3 regions of the Shinella agrisoli genome follow, and region 2 is predicted to be linked to each of the others. Evidence: predicted binding sites of a transcription regulator. Region 2 holds the regulator's gene; each other region holds the start of a gene.
What was found. Region 2 encodes LexA, which represses DNA repair genes until DNA is damaged. Its sites were predicted from a motif close to TGTTCNNNNTGTGTTCNG; they were not measured.
Positions count from the first base shown of each region.

Region 1: a site for LexA is predicted at 837-854, ahead of ruvC (crossover junction endodeoxyribonuclease RuvC). Genes of this name have one in related genera too.
Region 3: a site for LexA is predicted at 1,213-1,230, ahead of ACIIOY_RS03325 (PA0069 family radical SAM protein). Genes of this name have one in related genera too.

Region 1 is NZ_JBJIEP010000004.1:49,816-52,074, forward strand. It holds gene ACIIOY_RS04350 (AbrB/MazE/SpoVT family DNA-binding domain-containing protein) at 1-225, opposite strand, end outside; gene ruvC (crossover junction endodeoxyribonuclease RuvC) at 281-793, opposite strand; gene ACIIOY_RS04360 (LLM class flavin-dependent oxidoreductase) at 955-1,956, shown strand; gene ACIIOY_RS04365 (YebC/PmpR family DNA-binding transcriptional regulator) at 2,045-2,259, opposite strand, start outside.
Region 2 is NZ_JBJIEP010000013.1:83,539-85,797, reverse strand. It holds gene ACIIOY_RS14940 (molybdopterin molybdotransferase MoeA) at 1-553, shown strand, start outside; gene lexA (transcriptional repressor LexA) at 648-1,370, shown strand; gene ACIIOY_RS14930 (ComEC/Rec2 family competence protein) at 1,361-2,259, opposite strand, start outside.
Region 3 is NZ_JBJIEP010000003.1:108,358-110,616, reverse strand. It holds gene ACIIOY_RS03325 (PA0069 family radical SAM protein) at 1-1,154, opposite strand, end outside; gene ACIIOY_RS03320 (glycosyltransferase family protein) at 1,328-1,870, shown strand; gene moaB (molybdenum cofactor biosynthesis protein B) at 1,867-2,259, opposite strand, start outside.

The DNA of each region.
Region 1 (2,259 bases), on a different contig from region 2:
CCATTCGAAATATTCGTCCGGCGTCATGCCGTCCAGATCCCACGTACCCTCGATGCTGGCCGCCCAAGCCTCGAAATCGGCGAAATCGGATTTGCCGTCACCTATCTTGACCAGCATCACACCATCGTCGGACACGACGAAGTCGACCTCCGAGCCAGGCTCGATGGCAAGCCGCTCGCGGATATCCTTCGGGATCGTCACCTGACCCTTTTCCGTCACACGCATGGTAATACCTCCACGGTATTACTTATCGGCACAACGGGAACAAGTCAAGAACAAATCAGCCCGCGAGCTTGGCGAGCCGGCCAGAAAGGCCCTGCCGGTTGTGGGCGTGGCAGATGGCGATGGCGAGCGCGTCGGCGGCGTCGTTGCCGGTGAAGGTCGCCTTGGGCATCAGCACCTTCAGCATCATGTGGATCTGCTGCTTCTCGCCGTGGCCGACGCCGATGACGGCCTTCTTCACCGCATTCGGCGCATATTCTGCAACGCGCAGGCCCGCGCGGGCCGGCACGAGCATGGCGATGCCACGCGCCTGGCCGAGCTTCAGGGTCGCCGTGGCGTCCTTGTTGACGAAGGTCTGCTCCACCGCCGCCTCGTCAGGCCGGTAGCCGTGCACGATCTCCGAGAGGCCATCGTGCAGCTGGCAGAGGCGCGAGGCGAGATCCATGCCGCCGTCGGAGGTCACGGTGCCGGAGGCGACGAAGCGCAGCGAATTGCCGAGCGTCTCGATGATGCCCCAGCCGGTGCGGCGAAGCCCCGGATCGATGCCGATGATGCGAATCGTTTCCTGCATTCCTCGAACCCTAGTCCTGTCGAGCCGACCCTGCCAGCGAAATGTGAACAAAACAAAAACAGAAATATGCCGCCGGAAAACGGCGGAGCCGCCGCTTGGATTTCACGAAACTGAACCTACATGGGAGGACGATCAAATCCGCTTACAGCGAGGCTTCCTCCATGGTGCCCTTCTCCATCCTCGACCTTTCGCCGGTCATCGAAGGCGGCACCGTCGCCCAGTCGCTGGCCAATTCGCGGCGCCTTGCCCAGGAGGCGGAAGCCCACGGCTACGAACGCTTCTGGCTCGCCGAGCACCACGGCATGCGCGGCATCGCCAGCGCCGCCACCTCGCTCGTCATCCAGCATGTCGCCGCCGGCACCGAGAAGATCCGCGTGGGCTCCGGCGGCATCATGCTGCCGAACCATTCCCCGCTCGTGATCGCCGAGCAGTTCGGCACCCTCGCCGCGCTCTTTCCCGGCCGCATCGACCTCGGCCTCGGCCGCGCCCCGGGCACGGACATGCGAACCGCCCAGGCGCTGCGGCGCAACCTCGACAGCGCCGCCAACAATTTCCCGCAGGACGTCGTCGAGCTGATGCAGCTCCTGGGGCCAGCGAACCCCGAGCAGAAGGTCATCGCCGTTCCCGGCGCGAACAGCAACGTCCCCGTCTGGCTGCTGGGCTCCAGCCACTATTCGGCCCATCTTGCCGGCATGCTCGGCCTTCCCTTCGCCTTCGCCTCGCATTTCGCACCGGACATGCTCTTGACGGCGCTGGAAATCTACCGCGACCGCTTCCAGCCCTCGCAGCATCTCGACCGGCCGCATGTCATGGTCGGCGTCATGGGGGCCGCTGCGGATACGGATGCGCAGGCCGGCCATCTCTTCACGTCGATGCAGCAATCCTTCGTGCGCCTGCGCCGCGGCACGCCGGACGCCTTCCCCCCGCCGGTCGAGAGCATGGACGGGTTCTGGAGCGAGCAGGAACGCACCATGGTGGAGCACACGCTGCAATACGCGGTGGTCGGCGGGCCCGAGACGATCAGACGCCGCATCGCCGATTTCCTGGCGCTCACCGGAGCGGACGAATTGATCGTCTCCATGCCGATCTACGACATGGAGGCGCGGCTGGAGTCCGTCCGTCTCTTCGCGCAGGCCCGCGACGAACTGGCCCGGGCCGCCTGACGGGAAAGGCCGGGCGCCTTGCGGCCCCGGCCCTTTGGTATCCTGCGGCCTCAAGCCCGAGGATGACGCAGGAGAGGTTCGTGCCCGATCAGGCCGAGAGCTTCGCCAGGACCTCGTCGGAGACCTCGAAGTTCGAATAGACGTTCTGCACGTCGTCGTCATCTTCCAGCGTGTCGATGAGCTTCATCAGCGATTGCGCCTTCTCCTCGTCGACCGGCACCGTGTTCTGCGGCCGCCAGATCGCCTTGATGGTCTCGGCTTCTCCCAGCTTGTCTTCCAGCGCCTTGGAGACCTCGCCGATGT
Region 2 (2,259 bases):
CGGCGACGACAGGCAGGCGATGCTCGAGGCCGTGCGCCACGCCCTCACCCTCGACATCGACGTGCTCGTCACGCTCGGCGGCGCCTCGGTCGGCGATTTCGACCTCGTCCAGCCGGTGCTCGGCGAGGCCGGCATGGCGCTCGATTTCTGGCGCATCGCCATGCGTCCCGGAAAGCCGCTGATGGTCGGCCGCCTCGGCGCCGTCCAGGTGGTCGGCCTTCCCGGCAATCCCGTTTCCAGCCTCGTCTGCTCGCTGATCTTCCTCGAACCCCTCGTCCGCCGCCTCGCCCGCCTGCCCGAAAGGAGCCGGCTGCGCGCGGCGGTCGCCGCGGTGCCGCTCCAGCAGAACGACCGGCGGCAGGACTATGTGCGGGCGCGAATCGCCCGCGGGCCGGGCGGCGAACTGCTGGTCACGCCGCACGACAGGCAGGATTCCTCGATGATGAAGGTCTTTGCCGCGTCGGAGGGCCTGCTCGTCCGCCCGCCGCACTCGCCGGCCGCGCAGGCGGGCGCCGCCTGCGAAATCCTTCTCCTGCGCGAACCTGACGCCTGAGCCCGTATTATTGTTTCACGAGCCTCTTGCGGAACACATATGGAACAGATAGTGTCTGTTCTGGATTTGTTTCACGATTCTGGTTGGAGAGGCCATGCTGACGCGCAAACAACAGGAACTCCTCCTGTTCATTCATGAGCGTATGAAGGAGTCCGGCATTCCCCCGTCCTTCGACGAAATGAAGGACGCGCTGGATCTCGCCTCGAAATCCGGCATCCACCGCCTCATCACGGCGCTGGAGGAGCGCGGGTTCATCCGCCGCCTGCCCAACCGCGCGCGGGCGCTGGAAGTCATCAAGCTGCCGGACGCCTATTCGTCGAGCCTCCAGCCTCGCCGCGGCTTCTCACCGGCCGTCATAGAAGGCAGCCGCGGCAAGCAGCCGCTGCCGTCCGCCCCGCAGCAGCGCATGCCGGCGCAGGCGGACATGTCCGCCTCCGTTTCCGTGCCGGTCATGGGCCGTATCGCCGCCGGCGTGCCGATCTCCGCCATCCAGAACAACACCCATGACATCACCGTGCCCGCCGAGATGATCGGCAGCGGCGAGCATTACGCGCTGGAGGTCAAGGGCGATTCGATGATCGAGGCCGGCATCCTCGACGGCGATACGGTCATCATCCGCAATGCCAGCACCGCCAATCCGGGCGAGATCATCGTGGCGCTGGTCGACGACGAGGAAGCCACGCTGAAGCGCTTCCGCCGCAAGGGCGCCTCCATCGCGCTCGAAGCCGCCAATCCCGCCTACGAGACCCGCATCTTCGGGCCGGACCGCGTGAAGATCCAGGGCAAGCTCGTCGGCCTCATCCGCCGCTACAACTGATTGCCGGATTCGGCTTCGAACCGGCCGCTCCGCCAGTCGTAGGTGCGGTGCCGCGACCAGGGCCGGTCGAGCGTCTCGACGGCGGTCGTGATCCGGGCCGCGGCCAGGGGCGAAGCCGTCGCGGCGCCCGTGGGCGTGATTTCCAGAGCCCCTGTCCGCCGCAGGTGCCGCGCCGTCACCATCCGGGCGCCGGAGCGGCAGGCGTCGAGCCGCAGGGCAAAGGATACGACGACGAGGTCTGCGGCATCGCAGGCCGTGCCGAGGAAGGCGACGTCCTCCAGCGCGACAATCCGCCAGCCGCTCGGCGAGACGGCGGCGCAGAACGCCTTTGCTTCGCAGACGAAGCCGTTACGCTTTCCCGCCGCCTCGAAGGCCGCGGACATGGCCGCTTTCGCCTTCTCCCGATCCGCCCTGCGGCGCGGCCTCTTCTCGCTGGAAGCTGCCGCGCCCTCCTCTGCCTCTTCCACCGTCAAACCTGCCGTCTTGCGCGTCTCCGGCTTGACGAGCGCGCCGAGCCGAAGCGCGCGGCGCCATTGGTCGTAGATGAAGTCGGGCGGTCGTGTCCGGTTCGTCGAAACCCCGCCGTCGCGCAGGACGGCGACGAGTCGGCCGTCTTCCGAGACAAGCACTTCGGGCATGCTGCGGCTGCCCGGCCAGCAGGCGGCGCCGATTCCGAGGACGATGAGCAGCGTGCCCAGGTGGCGCAGCCGCGTGCGCAGGATGCAGACCAGCCCGCCGCCGACGCCGACCAGGAGGAAGGCAAGCGGCGGTATGCGGCCGGTAACGATCTCCCCATTCCAGCCGGAGACCCAGTTCGACAGCGCGATCATCCATTCGATGCCCTTGCCCATGATCGCGAAGGGCACCGCATCGAGGCCGAACGGCATCA
Region 3 (2,259 bases), on a different contig from region 2:
AGCAGCGAGAGCTGCACGCCGCTGCCGGAGGGCGGCACGAACTGGTCGCTGGCAAGGCTCCGGCGGGTGCGGGTCAGCTCCAGCCGCTTGGCCGCCATCTCGAAGCGCCGCGCGATCTGCCAGGCATAGGGGCCGGCGCCCTTCATGCGCTTGCCGAACTCGGCGTCGTAGTCCTTGCCGCCGCGCATGGAGCGCACCAGCGACATGACGTGGCGGTAGCGGTCCGGATAGTGGCGCAGCAGCCAGTCGCGGAAGAGGGGGCTCACCTCCAGCGGCAGGCGCAGCAGCACGTAGCTCGCCTCCAGCGCGCCGGCCGCCTTGCCGGAATCGAGCACCCGCTCGATCTCGTGGTCGTTGAGGCCGGGAATGACCGGCGCCATCATGATGGCCGTCGGGATGCCGGCGTCCGTCAGCGCGCGGATCGCCTCCAGGCGGCGCGGCGGCGTCGCCGCGCGCGGTTCCATGGTGCGGGCGAGCTTGCGGTCGAGCGTGGTGACCGAGATGCCGACCCAGGCAAGTCCCCGCGCCGCCATGCGGGAGAGGATGTCGATGTCGCGCATGACCAGCGCCGACTTGGTGACGATCGAGACCGGATGGTTCGCCTTGTCCAGCACCTCGAGGATCTGGCGCATGATGCGCCATTCCTTCTCGATCGGCTGGTAGGGGTCGGTGTTGGTGCCGATGGCGATGACGCGCGGCTTGTAGCCGGGCTTGGAGAGCTCGCGTTCGAGCAGCTTCGGCGCATCGGGCTTGGCGAAGAGCCGCGCCTCGAAATCGATGCCGGCGGAAAGGCCCATGAAGGCATGCGTCGGCCGGGCGAAGCAGTAGATGCAGCCGTGCTCGCAGCCGCGATAGGGATTGATCGAGCGGTCGAAGGGAATGTCCGGCGATTCGTTGCGGGTGATGATCGTGCGCGGGCGCTCGACCTGCACCTCCGTGCGGAAGGGCGGCAGCTCCTCCAGCGTCTGCCAGCCGTCGTCGAAGCCTTCGCGCGTCACCGGCTCGAACCGGCCGGTGAAGTTGAGGCCCGCTCCGCGCCCGCGCCGGCGATCCGCGTCGACGCGCATGCCCGTCTGGGCCATCAGCGCTTCGGCAACGTCCTTCCCGTGGCCGGGCGCAAGGGCGCCCTGCCTGAGGTTCGCAAGATCGTTCATGGTTGTCTCCGGCGGAGCGCCTGCCCCGATTCAATGACTATATTCCTATCGCCGGAATGAGAACATTGCAAGAACAAATTTCCGTTCCGCGCTAACCATGTCGCCTAACCATGCGGAAACAAGGCTTCCGCCGGGCGGTGGAAATCGATGCTGCAATGCGGTATGGGAGGGAGATGCTGACGATCATCATGGAATGCCGGGACAACGAGGCGGAGCTGGCGCAGACGCTTTCGGCGCTCGTTGCGGGCGCGGTCGAGGGCGTCGTGCGCGACGTGATCGTGCTCGACCACGGCTCGCGCGACGGCTCCTCCAAGGTGGCGGACGCGGCCGGCTGCCGGTTCCTGACCAACTGGGACATCAAGGACGTCGTGCGCTCGGCCCGCGGCGACTGGCTGCTGCTGCTCGAGCCCGGCGCGCGGCCGGTGACGGGCTGGGTCGACGCGGTCGTCGACCATGTCGCGGTCAACACCGGCCCGGCGCGCTTCCTGGGCTCGCGCAGCCATCGCCGGCCGTTCTTCAAGCGTCTCGGCCGCCGTGTCCCGCCGCTGGAGCAGGGCTACCTGGTCAGCAAGCGCCAGGCCTCTGCGACCGTGCGCACGGGCATGGCGCTCGCCGACGTCGCCCGCGGCGTCAAGGTACGCCGGCTCGTCGCCGAGATCGTGCCGGCCTGGGCGGTGAAGGCGATGCGCGCCGGTTCGGCAGATGCTCTAAATTAGCTGGCCGAGCGCTTCAGGTGCTCGTCGAGGCGCGGCATGATTTCCACGAAATTGCAGGGCATGTGGCGGTAGTCGAGCTGCGCCTTCAGGATGCCGTCCCAGGCGTCCTTGCAGGCGCCGGGCGAGCCCGGCAGCACGAAGACGAAGGTGGCGTTGAGGACGCCCCCCGTCGCGCGCGACTGGATCGTCGACGTGCCGATCTTGTCGTAGGAGATGCGGTGGAAGACCTCGGAAAAGCCGTCCATGCGCTTCTCGAAGATCGGTTCCAGCGCTTCCGGCGTCACGTCGCGGCCGGTAAAGCCCGTGCCGCCCGTGGTGACGACCACGTCGATCGCCTCGTCGCGGGTCCAGGCCTCGACCTGGGCGCGGATCGCGGCGATGTCGTCCGG